Regions from separate parts of the Micromonospora sp. WMMD730 genome, predicted to be linked through region 1. Evidence: riboswitches for the same ligand, from Rfam matches in the RefSeq annotation. Region 1 holds a riboswitch; each other region holds the start of a gene.
The links. Region 1 has a riboswitch for cobalamin ahead of ACN265_RS19300 (acyl-CoA thioesterase). Riboswitches for the same ligand answer to the same signal wherever they lie in the genome.

Region 1 (3,340 bases):
GCTGACGGCCTACTGCGGCAGGTTCGACGCCGGCCAGGGATGGAGCAGCTCGTGAACGACCTCGACGTGGGACACCGGGATGGTACGGATGAGGCTGGCCTGCTGCGCCGTCCGGTGGTCGAACACGAGCTGATCCGCACCGCCGAACTCGCACGCGGCCTCACCCAAGGCATCCCCGGGAGCAGTGCCCAGGCATCCCCGGCCGACGAGCAGGATTCGGTCTGTGGTGGTGGCCGCTACCACGACCGCTCGGCACCACCATCTGCGCGATCGCTAGCCTCCTGCGTGAACACCAACAACCTGAGTGGATGTCGTTCACTGGTCGGCCTGCCGTAGTAGTCGAGGAAGATCTTCAGGCTGGGTTCGCGCCCGGTGAGGGCAGCGGCGAGGGCACGCAGCGCCGCCTGCTTCGACGCCGCCCGTGCCACGGGTCCCACGCTCTGAGCCCGGTGAGCGCACCCATCCCCGCCGCGGCGGGGATGGTCCAACGCGCCGCCGGGGTCATCGCCGCGACCCACCGTGGCGACCACGCTGGTGCCCGAGGAACTCCTCGCCGCGTTCCCCGGTGAGCAGGCCAGAACCCTCGGCTTCTACCTGCTCGCCGACCTTGCGCTCGGATTGGTCCGGGAGGGCAGCGGGCAGTCCATGGATGAACTGGTGCGGGAACTGTCCCTACTCGTCGCGAACACCGCTGGTCAACCACCACCGACTGCGGCCTGACAGCGGGGTCCCCGTGCCGCTCGTCGGGCACGGGGACTCCGCTGTCAGGTGCCGACGACCGGACCACGGCGGGTCGCCGATCCTGGACCAACTGCGAACGATGCTGTCATCCGCTGGTGGCCAGGCGGATGCCGAGGGCGATGAAGGCCACCGCGCAGATCCGGCTGATCCGCCGAGACCAGCGACCATCGGTCACCCGGCCGGCGAACCTGCCGGCCCCGGCACCGAGAGCGACATCGACGGTGAGCTGCACCGCGACGAAGATCACACCGAGGAGCACCAGTTGCGCCGTGACGTCACCGGTCGTCGGGCTGACGAACTGTGGCAGGAACGCCACGCTGAACAGGACCATCTTGGGGTTGAGGAGGTTGGTCACCAACCCCCGGAGGAACGCCCCGCCGCTGCGGCCGTGCTGCTCAACGGTGGTGGAGGCCGTCGCCCTGCCGTCGCGTAGGGCTCGAATCCCGAGGACGATCAGATAGGCCGCCCCGGCCCAGCGAATCGCGGAGAACAACACCGGCGACGCGGTGATCACGGCGGCGAGGCCACAGACCACCGCCGCCACATGTACCGCTTCCCCGGCCGCGACCCCGAGCGCGGCGACCGCGCCGGCCCGGGTGCCGTAGAGGGTCGCGTTGGCCAGGACGAACATCATGTCCGGCCCGGGAGTGATCATGAGGACGGCGATGGCGGCAAGGTAGCCGGCCAGGGTGGCCGCGGACAGTCCGAGCACCACTCAGCCCTCCTCGGCACCGTCGAGCAACGCACGCCGAAGAGCGAGCCGGTGCTCCCGCCGGATCTGCGCCTCCCGGTAACGACGCCGGTCACCATCGGTCTCCGGCAGCAGCGGCGGCACTACGCGCGGCTGACCGTCGTCGTCAACGGCGACCATCACCAGGTGGGCGGTGGCCACGTCCACCGGCGGCACCGCCCGGTCCCAACGGTCGGCGCTGACCTTGACGGCGACCTCCATCGAGCTGCGGCCGGCCCAGGTGATGCGGGCGTCGACGTGGACGACGTCGCCGACGCGTACGGCCCGCAGGAAGGCGGTCTCGTCGATGGCGGCGGTGACCGCCGGACCGTCGGAGTGCCGGGCGGCGACCACTCCGGCGACGGAGTCGATGAGGTTGAGGATCCGGCCGCCGTGGACGGTGCCCATCAGGTTGGTGTGGTGCTGGTCCATGATCTGCGACAGGGTCAGACGCGACGCCGATGGGGGCCGGCCGGTGAGTGTGGCGCTCTCGTGCATGGATTCATCCGTCCTCGGAGGGCACACCGTCAGACCAGCCGGCACGCACGTCGAGGACACGCCGCAGCGCATCACCCGCCCGACCCGCCCGCGAGGTCGACGGCAGCGCACCCACCTCGTGGATGCGCAGCGTGGGCAGGTCTTCGGACTCGCGGGCGCGACCCGGACACGCCGGATCCCCTACTGGCCGTCGCTTCCCAGGCCGTGCGGCCCAGTGCTGATGACGGCGGTCGTTCCCACTCACCGCTGCGGGGCAGTCCCGGATTCCCACCGGGTTCCCTCTTACGACGCCCGAACGTGACCACGTCCGGGCGAACCAACGCCAGGAACAGCCTATCCGCGACAGTCAGTCCACCAACCGCTCCGGGGCCTGATGTGACTCACCTCCCTGACCGCCCTCCTCGGCGGCGGACGGAATCGGGTCCGGTCGCACCGCACCCCGCCCTCGACGGGCAGGTGGGGCCACGCCGACGGCGGGACCCGTCACGTCCTGCGGTGCCACCACCGGCTTCCCGGATCGCGGCGTAACTGCCGGTGCAGATGCCGCAGGTGCGGACGTGGCGGTACCTGTCGCCGGCATGGTTGGCAACGCTGGCTGCGGCGCGTGTGCGGCGAAGGTGACCGGTGCGTCGAACGCGGCCCGCCGGGCGGCGCGGCGCAGGGCGGCGAGCACCGCCGGGCCGGCCAGCACGATCGCCACCGCGGTGGTGATCGCCCGCCCGGTGTCCCAGCCGAACGTCGAGGTGACGGCGGTGAACACGGCGAAGCGGTGCAGGTTGTCCAGCACCGGCGCGCCGGCGACGTAGGAGAGTTGGGTGTCCGCGCCGAGGCTGAACGGCCAGAACCACAGGTTCATCAGCAGGCCGTAGCCGTACGCGGCGAACGCCCCGTAGCCGGCCAGGACAGCCACCTCGACCCGGCCGCGCATCCGCGTAGGGAGCAGACCGGCACCGAGACCTACCCAGGAGGCGCACAACATCTGGAACGGCAACCACGGGCCGACTCCGGCGGTGAGCAGCGCGGAGGCGAACAGCGACGTCGAGCCGAGGAGGAAACCGAAACCCGGCCCGAAGACCCGACCGGCGAGGACGAGTAGGAAGAACACGGTTTCGATGCCTGCGGTGCCGGCGCCCAGTGGACGTAGCGCGGCGTTGACGGCGGCGAGCACACCGAGCATCGCCAGGGCCTTGCTGTCGATGCCGCCGGAGCTGAGTTCGGCCAGGACGAGTGCCACCAGTACCGGCAGCATGACGAGGAAGACCAGCGGGGCCTCACCGGTGCGAGCCGTGCTCTCGGGATGCGCGGGAATGAAGAACGGCCAGGTGAAGGTGGCCAGCGCGGCGGCGGAGGCGAGGGTCAGCACCACGGCGG
Region 2 (3,340 bases), 2.4 Mb from region 1:
CCCCGCAGCGGCGGAACCGAGACGGCGGCTTTCACCTTCAGCGACCGGGAGACGGATCTGAACGACCACGTCTTCTTCGCGTGCTACCTGGAGCGCGGCGAGAACGCGCTGGCCGACGCGGGGGTGCCGCCCGGCCGCACCGACACCAGCCGGTGCTGGTACCTGCGACCGGCGCAGGCCGGTCAGTCGATCACACCGGCGGTCACCGAGACCGCCCATGGGCACGTCGTCGAGCTGCGCTTCGGCGCGGGCGGCTTCCCGGCGGCGGTCTGCGAGTACGCCAGCATCGAGCGGTGACCGACCCGAGCCGGGGGAGGCCGGTCGGGATCGGACCGATGTCAGCCGCTCACCGCCGCCGGGATCGCCGCCGCGCTCACTCGCGGAACGCCTCGGTCGCGGCGGTCCGCCGGTTCCACATCGCGACGGCCACCGGATCGCCCCAGCGCACGCAGAAGTCACGACACCGCAGGCACATCCGGACCATGGCCGCCTGCCGCTCGCCCCAGCCCGGACGCTCGCCGTAGCCGGTGAAGAGGTGATCGAGGTGATCGACCGCCAGGGGATGGTGCATCCGTACGATCCACTCGGTCCACGCGAGGTCCTCGACCGCCGGGCCGAGATGGCACAGCTCCCAGTCGATGACCGCCAGCACCTCGTCGACCGCCTCGTTCACCAGGATGTTCTGCGGGCCGAAGTCGCCGTGCACGATCACCTCGCCGGTGCCGGGAAGACCCGGCACCGTCGCGGGGTCGACGTCGGACAGCCGTCGCCGGGCCTGGCCGCACAGCCGCAGGACTGCAGCGGCGTGACCACCGTCCAGGGCGTCCTGCGCATGCCAACCGGCGACCTCCGCGACGGCAAGCTCGCCGTCGGGGGCCGCCCGGACCTCCGGGACGGGAAAGCTGCCGGCCAGCCCGGACAGTGCGGCCCGCTCGACCGTGAAGCGCTGTCCGGCATCGGGCCCCAGGTAGGACTTGCGCACCGTGCCGGCCACCCGGCTGGTCGCGTTGGTGTATCCGTGCGGCAGCCTCAGCTCCTCGTCGCCGGCCGTCTCGGTCATGCCGTTCTCCCTCTCCGTCGTTCGACGCGCCCGGACCGGACGGACCTCGCCGGCACCGGCTCGTACGGTCGCCGCGCCGCCGTCGCGGACCACGACATCACGTCCCGAAGCCACGGTCTCGAACACCGTGTCGCTGCGCAACGGGTCCGGCACCTCGACCCCGACGTGCTCCTCCCGCCGCACGGGAGTCCAGCGACCGAAGCGCGCCTCGTCGTAGGCCTGGCAGCCGGCCACCTCGGCGAGGACGTCGCACACCCCGGCGTCCACGTGGACGCCGGAACACGGGGACCCGCTGCGTGTGCTGTCGGGTCGGGCCGTGGCCGGCCGGCGTCGGTGGTGCGGGTTAGCATCGGCGACGGCATGATCGTGCGAGGTGCCCCGCGCATGCGGGGAGAATCGGGAAGCCGGTGTGATTCCGGCACGGGCCCGCCGCGGTGACCGGGGAGCGACCGTCCAGGCGCGAGGAGCGCAGCCACTGGCCCAAGGGCTGGGAAGGCGGACGGGTAGGCGTTGATCCGGGAGTCCGAAGACCGGCCTCGCGTCGAGCGCCCACCCGTCGGGGGTGGGCCGAGCGCAGCGGGAGCCTGCCTGTGGAACTCTACGACGCCATCCACCGCCGCCGGGACGTCCGGGCCGAGTTCACCGGGGAGCCGGTGCCGGCCGACACCCTGCACCGGATTCTCGACGCCGCGCACGCCGCGCCCAGCGTCGGCAACTCGCAGCCGTGGGATTTCGTCCTGGTCCGGGACCCGGCCGTCCGTCGCCGGTTCCATCGGCACGTGCAGGCCGAGCGGGCGACGTTCGCCGCCACTCTGGACGGTGCGGCGGCCGAGCGGTTCGCGCGTATCAAGATCGACGGGGTGCTGGAGTCGACGCTGTCGGTGGTCGTCACCTACGACCCGCAGCGCGGCGGCCCGGCGGTGCTCGGGCGGCACGCCATCGCCGACGCGGGCCTCTACTCGGTCTGCCTGGCCATCCAGAACCTCTGGCTCGCCGCCACCGCCGAAGGGCTGGGCGTCGGGTGGGTGTCCTTCTACCGGGAGCCGTTCCTGGCCGAGCTGCTGGGTGTGCCGGCCGGCATCCGGCCGGTGGCCTGGCTCTGCGTCGGGCCGGTCACCCACCTGGAGGCCGTGCCCGATCTGGAGCGGCACGGGTGGCGGCGGCGCAGGCCCCTCACCGAGGCGATCCACCACGACCGGTGGCTACGGCGGGGGACCGACCAACCGAACAGCTAATTCGGGTACGTCGATGCGACAGCTAGGCTGGCGTCGCACTGAGTCATCGCTCGGCTACGTTGGGAGGAGTTTCATGCGTACCACCGTCAAGGTGTTGGCGGCGTCCGCGCTCGCCGCCCTGAGCCTCGCCGCCGCCGGCGCCACGCCGGCTCTCGCCGCCGCCCCGGCTCCCTTCTGCGAGTCCGGCGCGTCGCAGTTCTACTGCGACGCCAGCAGCACCGGCACGACGACCTGGAGCATCACCTGGTACTCCGGCAGTGTCGGCACCTTCACGACCGCCGGGCCGACTCTCTTCGCCACCTGCCCGGCCAGCAACCTCGGCCACCCCGTGCGGGCCAGCTACAGCTACGTCGACGGCGGCACCACCCAGTACAGCGGCACCACCCAGTTCATCTGCCGCAGCGGCTCCTGGCAGTAGGGCCGTCCGGCGTCCGGCGTACGCGCGGGTGACGCGCGTACGCCGGACGGGCTCTGGTGTGACCACCACCCGGGCGTCGACGCCGGACTTTCCGGGACCACCGGCACCGACGACCGGACGCCGGTCACGTCGTGGTGATGGCCGCAGCTCGTGAGTAGCTGTACAGGATGTATCCCCGGTAGACGGCGGCGTGGAACAGGTAATGCGCGATGCCCACCATCTCACCGTCGCGCCGTGCGCAGATGCCCCGGATCTGTTCGCCGTCCACCAGGCGCTGCCACGTGCGTTCGTAGCCCTCGTCGTCGACCTCGGTCGCGGGTCGATCCGGCCGGCCCGCCCAGTGCGCGGGGAAACGCCGGGTCAAACCCTCCCACTCTTCGCGGTCACGTCCAGTCAACGAGTCGATGCTCACCACGGCCGTCATCCTCGCATCACCTCCCGCACTGCGGAGGGCGTCGGACGCGGTGTCCGGCGGACCGGACGCCACCTCGGTGCACCAACACTGCCGGGTGGGCAGGTATGGGTTTGTATGGGGATCCCCCGCACGGCCCGACGTCACGCGACGCTCGTCGGCGAGGCCCGCCCCGAGGGCGGGCGCCGAGCTATTCCACCTGCGGTGGGAGGGAA
Region 3 (3,340 bases), 2.2 Mb from region 1:
ATCTGCTGCTCCCTGACGGTCGGATCGGACCACCGACGCTAGGGCCCGACCGGGCGGGGCCGGTCGCACCCGGTTGCCTAGGTCCCGCAGACCTACCCACGCCGGTCCGGGCCGCGCCACACTGGCGACATGACCCGTCCGTACGCCCGTGAACTCGGTGACTTCCTGCGTGCCCGGCGCGCCCGGTTGCACCCCCGTGACGTCGGCCTGGAGCCGGGCGGGCGACGCCGGGTCACCGGGCTGCGCCGCGAGGAGCTGGCGCTGCTGGCCGGGTTGAGCACCGACTACTACCAGCGGATGGAGCAGGGCCGGGAGGTGCGCCCGTCCGACGACGTGCTGGACGGGCTCGCCGCCGCGCTCGGCCTCGACGACGCGGAACGCCGGCACCTGTTCACCCTGGCCCGCGCCGCCCGCCGGCCGACGCCCGCCCGGGTCGACCACGGTCCGGAGCGGGTGCCGGAGAGCACCAGGCGGCTGCTGCGGGTGCTGGACACCCCGGCGGTGGTGCTCGGCCGGCACCTGGACCTGCTCGCCTGGAACGCGTGGGCGGTGGCGCTGCTCGGCGATCCGGCGGACCACCCGCCGGACCGGCTCAACATGCTGCTGCTGATGTTCGACGAGGCGGCGACCCCGGTGCGGCGCTGCGCGTCCTGGGAGCAGCAGGCCATGGACTACATCGGCATGATGCGCGCCGCCGTGGCCACGGACCCCACCCACCCCCGGGCCACCGCCGTCGTCGGTGAGCTGAGCATCCGCAGCGCCGAGTTCCGGCGGCTGTGGGCCCGGCACGACGTACGCGGGTCGGTCAGCGGCACCAAGACCTTCCAGGTCCCCGAGGTCGGTGACATCGTCCTGGACTGGGACACCTACCCGCTGCCCGGAAACCCCGGCCCGGTCATGCTGGTCTTCACCGCCGAGCCCGGCAGCGCCGACGCCGACGCGCTGCGGCTGCTGGCGTCACTGCGGGCCACCGGGCGGTCGGATGAGAGTTATCCGACACGCCGACGCGACATCTAGTGTTGCCTCTCCCCCATCTACGCCATATATGGTGTGCCACGCAGCTGGTTCGGCCGGGCCCGGTGGTCCGGTCGAGGCAACAGGGAACCCGGTGGAAATCCGGGACTGCCCCGCAGCGGTAAGTGGGAACGACCGCCGTCATCGAGCACTGGACCGCGAGGTCCGGGAAGCGACGGCCAGTAGGCGACCGACCCCGGTCACGCCCACGAGTCCGAAGACCTGCCAGTGCGCCGTGCGCTGCTGCGCGCGGCGGTCGGAGGTCGCGCGGGACGACCGACGCCAGCACCCGGGCCGGCCGCCGTGCCGCGCCCGTCGGCGTCCTCCCGCGTCCCGATGGCCATCGGTGACAGCGAGGAGAGGTCATGACGAGCACAGCGCAGAGCCCACCGTCCGACGTCGACGGCGCGGAGCCACGCCGGCCCGCGATGCGGGTCCGCAAGCGCGACGGCGACACCGAGCCGGTGGACGTCAACCGGATCGTCACGGCCGTCGCCCGGTGGACCACCGACCTGGACGAGGTCGACCCGCTGCGGGTGGCCACCAGGACGATCAGCGGCCTCTACGACGGGGCGACCACGGCCGAGCTGGACAAGCTGTCGATCCAGACGGCGGCGGAGCTGATCGGCACGGAACCGCAGTACTCCCGCCTGGCGGCCCGGCTACTGGCCGCCTACGTGGACGAGGAGGTCCGTGGGCAGGCGGTGACCTCGTTCAGCGAGTCCATCCGGTACGCCCACGGCCTCGGCCTGATCGCCGACGACACCGCCGCGTTCGTGGCCCGGCACGCACGCCAGCTCGACGACGCCGTCGACCCGGCCGGTGACCTGCGGTTCGAGTACTTCGGGCTGCGTACGGTGGCCGACCGTTACCTGCTGCGGCACCCGCAGTCGCGGCTGGTGGTGGAGACCCCGCAGTACTGGCTGCTGCGGGTGGCCTGCGGGCTGTCCACCACGCCCGACGAGGCGGTCGGGTTCTACCGGCTGATGTCGTCGCTGGCCTATCTGCCGAGTTCCCCGACGTTGTTCAACTCGGGCACCCGGCACACCCAGATGTCGTCGTGTTTCCTGGTCGACTCGCCGCGCGACGAACTGGACTCCATCTACGAGCGCTACCACCAGGTGGCGAAGCTGTCGAAGTTCTCCGGCGGCATCGGCATCTCCTGGTCTCGGGTGCGCGGCCGGGGGGCGCTGATCCGGGGCACCAACGGCCGGTCGAACGGGATCGTGCCGTTCCTGAAGACCCTCGACGCCGGAGTGGCGGCGGTCAACCAGGGCGGCCGGCGCAAGGGGGCGGCCTGCGTCTACCTGGAACCCTGGCACCCGGACGTCGAGGAGTTCCTGGAGCTGCGGGACAACACCGGTGAGGAGGCCCGGCGCACCCACAACCTCAACCTGGCCAACTGGATCCCCGACGAGTTCATGCGCCGGGTCGAGGCCGACGGCGACTGGTCGCTGATCGACCCGTCGGACGCCCCGGAGCTGCCCGACCTGTACGGCGAGGAGTTCGACGCCGCGTACCGGGTCGCCGAGAAGAAGGCGGTCCGCACGGTGAAGGCCCGGGACCTGTACGGGCGGATGATGCGCACCCTGGCGCAGACCGGCAACGGGTGGATGACGTTCAAGGACCCGGCGAACCGGCTGTCCAACCAGACCGGCGTGCCGGGCAACACGATCCACCTGTCCAACCTGTGCACCGAGATCCTGGAGGTCAACAGCGACACCGAGACGGCGGTGTGCAACCTCGGCTCGGTCAACCTCGGCGCGCACCTCACCGACGACGGCGTCGACTGGGACAGGCTGCGCGAAACGGTCCGGACGGCGGTGGTGTTCCTGGACCGGGTGATCGACATCAACTACTACCCGGCCGAGCAGGCGGCGGCGTCCAACCCGCGCTGGCGGCCGGTCGGGCTGGGGCTGATGGGGCTGCAGGACGCATTGTTCGCGCTGCGGCTGCCGTTCGACTCGCCCGGGGCCCGGGAGTTGTCCACCCGGGTCCAGGAGGAGATCTTCCTGACCGCCCTGGAGACCTCGACCGGCCTGGCCGAACGGTTCGGCGCGCACCCGGCGTACCCGCAGACCCGGGCGGCCCGGGGTGACCTGCACCCGGACCTGTGGGGGGTCGAGCCCACCCAGACCGCGCGGTGGGCGGCGCTGCGCAGCCGGATCGCCGCGCACGGCCTGCGCAACTCGCTGCTGGTGGCGATCGCCCCGACCGCCACGATCGCGTCGATCGCCGGCTGTTACGAGTGCATCGAGCCGCAGGTGTCCAACCTGTTCAAGCGCGAGACCATGTCCGGGGAGTTCCTGCAGATCAACACCTATCT
Region 4 (3,340 bases), 1.7 Mb from region 1:
CCCGTCGCGGATCTGCACGTCCTTGACCTCGCACAGGTAGCCGTCGAGGTGCAGCACGAAGTCGTCGAAGTCGTCGGCGGCGGGCATCGCCTCGGTGTGCAGGTCGTGGTGGAGTTCGGCGGCGTGCACCAGCTCCCAGATCTGCCCCCGGACCACCGGCACCTTCGCCGGGTCGAGGGCCTGCACGGTGGCGTACTCGTCCAGCAGCTGTTCGAGTTTCGCCAGTTCGCCGTAGGTCTCGGCGCGGGCCATCGGGGGCACCAGGTGGTCGACCACGACGGCGTGCGCCCGCCGCTTGGCCTGGGTGCCCTCGCCGGGGTCGTTGACGATGAACGGGTAGACCAGCGGCAGGTCACCGAGGACGGCGTCGGGGGCGCAGTCGGCGGCCAGGCCGAGTCCCTTACCGGGCAGCCATTCCAGGGTGCCGTGCTTGCCGAGGTGCACCACCGCGTCCGCGCCGAAGCCGCCGTCGGCGACCGGCGCGGCCAGCCACCGGTACGCGGCCAGATAGTGGTGGCTGGGTGGCAGGTCGGGGTCGTGGTAGATGGCGATCGGGTTCTCGCCGAAGCCGCGCGGCGGCTGGATCAGCAGGGTGACGTTGCCGAACCGCAGCCCGGCCAGGACGATGTCCCCGTCGTCGGTGTAGAGCTGGCCGGGTGGCTCACCCCAGTGTTCCCGCATCCGGTCCCGCAGGTCGACCGGCACCTGGTCGAACCAGCGCCGGTAGGTCTCCCCCGGCACCCGGGCCTCGGCGGCGGCCAACTGTTCCGGGGTGAGCCACTCGACGTCGTGACCCCCGGCGGCGATCAACGCGTGGATCAGCGCGTCCCCGTCGGTGGGCGGCGGCGCGTCGCCGAGGTGGTATCCGGCGTCGGCGAGGGCGGCGAGCAGCCGGACCGCCGAGGCGGGGGTGTCCAGGCCGACGGCGTTGCCGACCCGGGAGTGCTTCGTCGGGTAGGAGCTGAGCACGACCGCCACCCGCTTCGTGGCGTTGGGCAGGTGGCGCAGCCGGGCCTGCCGGACGGCGATCCCGGCGACCCGGGCGGCCCGCTCGGCGTCGGCGGCGTAGACCGACAGCCCGTCGGAGTCGATCCGCTTGAACGAGAACGGCACGGTGACGATCCGACCGTCGAACTCGGGGATGGCCACCTGCATGGCCGCGTCGAGCGGGGACAGTCCGGCGTCGCTGGCCGCCCACTGCTCCCGGGTGCTGGTCAGGCAGAGCGCCTGGATCACCGGCACGTCGAGGGCGGCGAGCGCGCCGACGTCCCAGGCGTCCTCGTCGCCCCCGCCGGAGGCGTCGGCGGCGACCGTCCCCCCGGCGGCGAGGACGGTGACGACGAGCGCGTCGCAGCGGGCGAAGAGGTCCAGCGGCCCGTCGCCGGGGGTGAGCCCGCGCAGCGATCCGCAGAAGATCGGCAGCGGTTCGCCGCCGGCCGCGTCGACCGCGTCGGCCAGGGTCTGCACGAAACCGGTGTTGCCGGCCAGCGCGTGCGCCCGGTAGAACACGATCCCCACCGTGGGCCGCCCGCCGCCGTCCTGCGGCCCGGCCACCGGGTCCGCCCCGTCGACCGGGGTGGACGGGCGGTGGTGGTCGAGGATGCCGTAGGGCGGGGTGGGGGTGGGCGGGTCGAAGCCCTCACCGGTGAGCAGGACGGTGTCGGAGAGGAACCGGGCGAGCTGGGCGAGGTTGTCCGCGCCCCCTTCGACCAGGTAGGACAGCGCTTCGGTGGCCACCCCGGAGGCCACCGTGGAGGCCGCCATCAGCTCCGCGTCGGGCACCGCCTCGCCGCCGAGCACGATCGTGGGGACGCCGGAGCCGAGCACCGCCGCGAGGCCGTCCGGCCACGCCTGCCGCCCGCCGAGCAGCCGTACGACGGCCAGGTCGACACCGTCGAGCAGGGCCGGCACGGCGGCCACGTCGACCCGGGTGGGGTTGGCGAGACGGTAGTCGGCGGCGCTGGCGCGGGCGGCGAGCAGATCGGTGTCGGCGGTGGACAGCAGCAGGATGCGCACGTTCGGCTCCGGAGAGTGACGTCCGGCTCGACCACGGGGCCGGGCCGAGCGGGGCGGGAGGGACGCCGGTCAGCGGCGGCGGAGGTCCGACGCACCCCGCCGGCGGCGGGGCATCCGGACCGGCCGTCAGCGGTACGCGGCAGGCCGACCGCCCCGGCGACGGCCGGCGACGGTGGGAGAGGTGGGAGCGCGCGGCGGCGCAGGCTCGACGGTGATGCGGAAATCACCGACCGTGATCGGGTCGGCAGTGACGCTGTGCGTCATCGGTTCCTCCTCGGGTGTCCACGCCCTGGGGTTCTCCGACGGCCGAAGTATCCTGGCTCCCGGATCGACGCTCACCCCCGGCCTTCCAACCGTGCACGCACGGTCGTGACCCACGAGGGGGGATCGCTCCCCGGTGACAGTGGCGGGACCGCGTCGGAATCGCACCGACTTCCTTCACTGCCGTCAGGCCGCGAATGCTGCCACACTCCTCACCCCGAGGTCAACGGCGGCCACCGGCCCCGCGACGGCGCGGAACTGGGCGGCACGGAGCTGATCCGGGCGGCACGGAGCTGGTCGGTCGGGACACCTCTCTCGCACGCTGTCGAGCTGATGATGTCAACGACTCGGGACCGGCACGGCCGACCTGACCGGACGGTTGTCGCGCCGGGTAGCGCCCCGGCCACCCGCCCGGCACCCCGGGGCCGGGGCAGCCTGAGGGCGGCACCCCGGCCCGGTGCCGCGGGGCCGCCTCCTCCAGTGCCGCAGGCCCTCCGGTCACAGGCCCATCCGGTGCTGCGGGGCCGCGCCACCCCGGCCACCCCGACCTGGCGGTACGGGTCGTCCCACCCGGCGGGGCCGATCCGTCACCGTCATCAGCTCGAAAGGGCCCCCGCGACGACATACCCCCGCACCCCTGCCCCGCAGGGTCAGAGGTGCGGGGCGGCCGGCGGTCGCACCCGCCGCCGTGGCCGCACCCCCACGGACCCACATCCCACGGGCCGACATCCCACGGGGGGCACCACCCCGGCCACGCTGCACGCGCGGCTGCGGGGTCAGCGGAGGCGACGCTCGGGGTGGGCCCGGTTCCAGGCCCGCATCCGCTCCGGGTATCCGGTCTTCGCCGCCTCGTAGAGTGGCACCGCGTGCCGGTGGGCCAGCTTGGCCGCCGTACGTGGGGAGCCGGTGCGGCGGCGGATCCACTCCCCGTCGTGCGCGATCGCCACCACCGTGGTGTCGGTGGCGGTCGTCTCGGGTTCGAGATAGAACTCCACCCCCCGGTGGGCGGCCACGAAGTCCGCCAGCGCGGTCAGGTCGTCCCGGGTGGCCTCCCGGTCGAGCT

Region 2: another riboswitch for cobalamin. It lies ahead of bluB (5,6-dimethylbenzimidazole synthase); the one in region 1 lies ahead of ACN265_RS19300 (acyl-CoA thioesterase).
Region 3: another riboswitch for cobalamin. It lies ahead of ACN265_RS10205 (ribonucleoside-diphosphate reductase subunit alpha); the one in region 1 lies ahead of ACN265_RS19300 (acyl-CoA thioesterase).
Region 4: another riboswitch for cobalamin. It lies ahead of cobN (cobaltochelatase subunit CobN); the one in region 1 lies ahead of ACN265_RS19300 (acyl-CoA thioesterase).

What each region holds. Positions count from the first base shown of each region.
Region 1 is NZ_JBMHML010000002.1:4,507,085-4,510,424, reverse strand. It holds gene ACN265_RS19315 (hypothetical protein) at 52-336, shown strand; gene ACN265_RS19310 (hypothetical protein) at 520-720, shown strand; gene ACN265_RS19305 (LysE family translocator) at 827-1,456, opposite strand; gene ACN265_RS19300 (acyl-CoA thioesterase) at 1,457-1,969, opposite strand; cobalamin riboswitch at 2,087-2,305, opposite strand; gene ACN265_RS19295 (ECF transporter S component) at 2,316-3,340, opposite strand, start outside.
Region 2 is NZ_JBMHML010000002.1:2,118,699-2,122,038, forward strand. It holds gene ACN265_RS09490 (hypothetical protein) at 1-297, shown strand, start outside; gene ACN265_RS09495 (phosphotransferase) at 374-1,327, opposite strand; cobalamin riboswitch at 1,416-1,613, shown strand; gene bluB (5,6-dimethylbenzimidazole synthase) at 1,651-2,295, shown strand; gene ACN265_RS09505 (hypothetical protein) at 2,369-2,713, shown strand; gene ACN265_RS09510 (GNAT family N-acetyltransferase) at 2,838-3,137, opposite strand.
Region 3 is NZ_JBMHML010000002.1:2,281,518-2,284,857, reverse strand. It holds gene ACN265_RS10215 (oxidoreductase) at 1-2, opposite strand, end outside; gene ACN265_RS10210 (helix-turn-helix transcriptional regulator) at 130-1,017, shown strand; cobalamin riboswitch at 1,045-1,258, shown strand; gene ACN265_RS10205 (ribonucleoside-diphosphate reductase subunit alpha) at 1,380-3,340, shown strand, end outside.
Region 4 is NZ_JBMHML010000002.1:2,838,871-2,842,210, reverse strand. It holds gene cobN (cobaltochelatase subunit CobN) at 1-2,016, opposite strand, end outside; cobalamin riboswitch at 2,326-2,455, opposite strand; gene ACN265_RS12395 (hypothetical protein) at 3,054-3,340, opposite strand, start outside.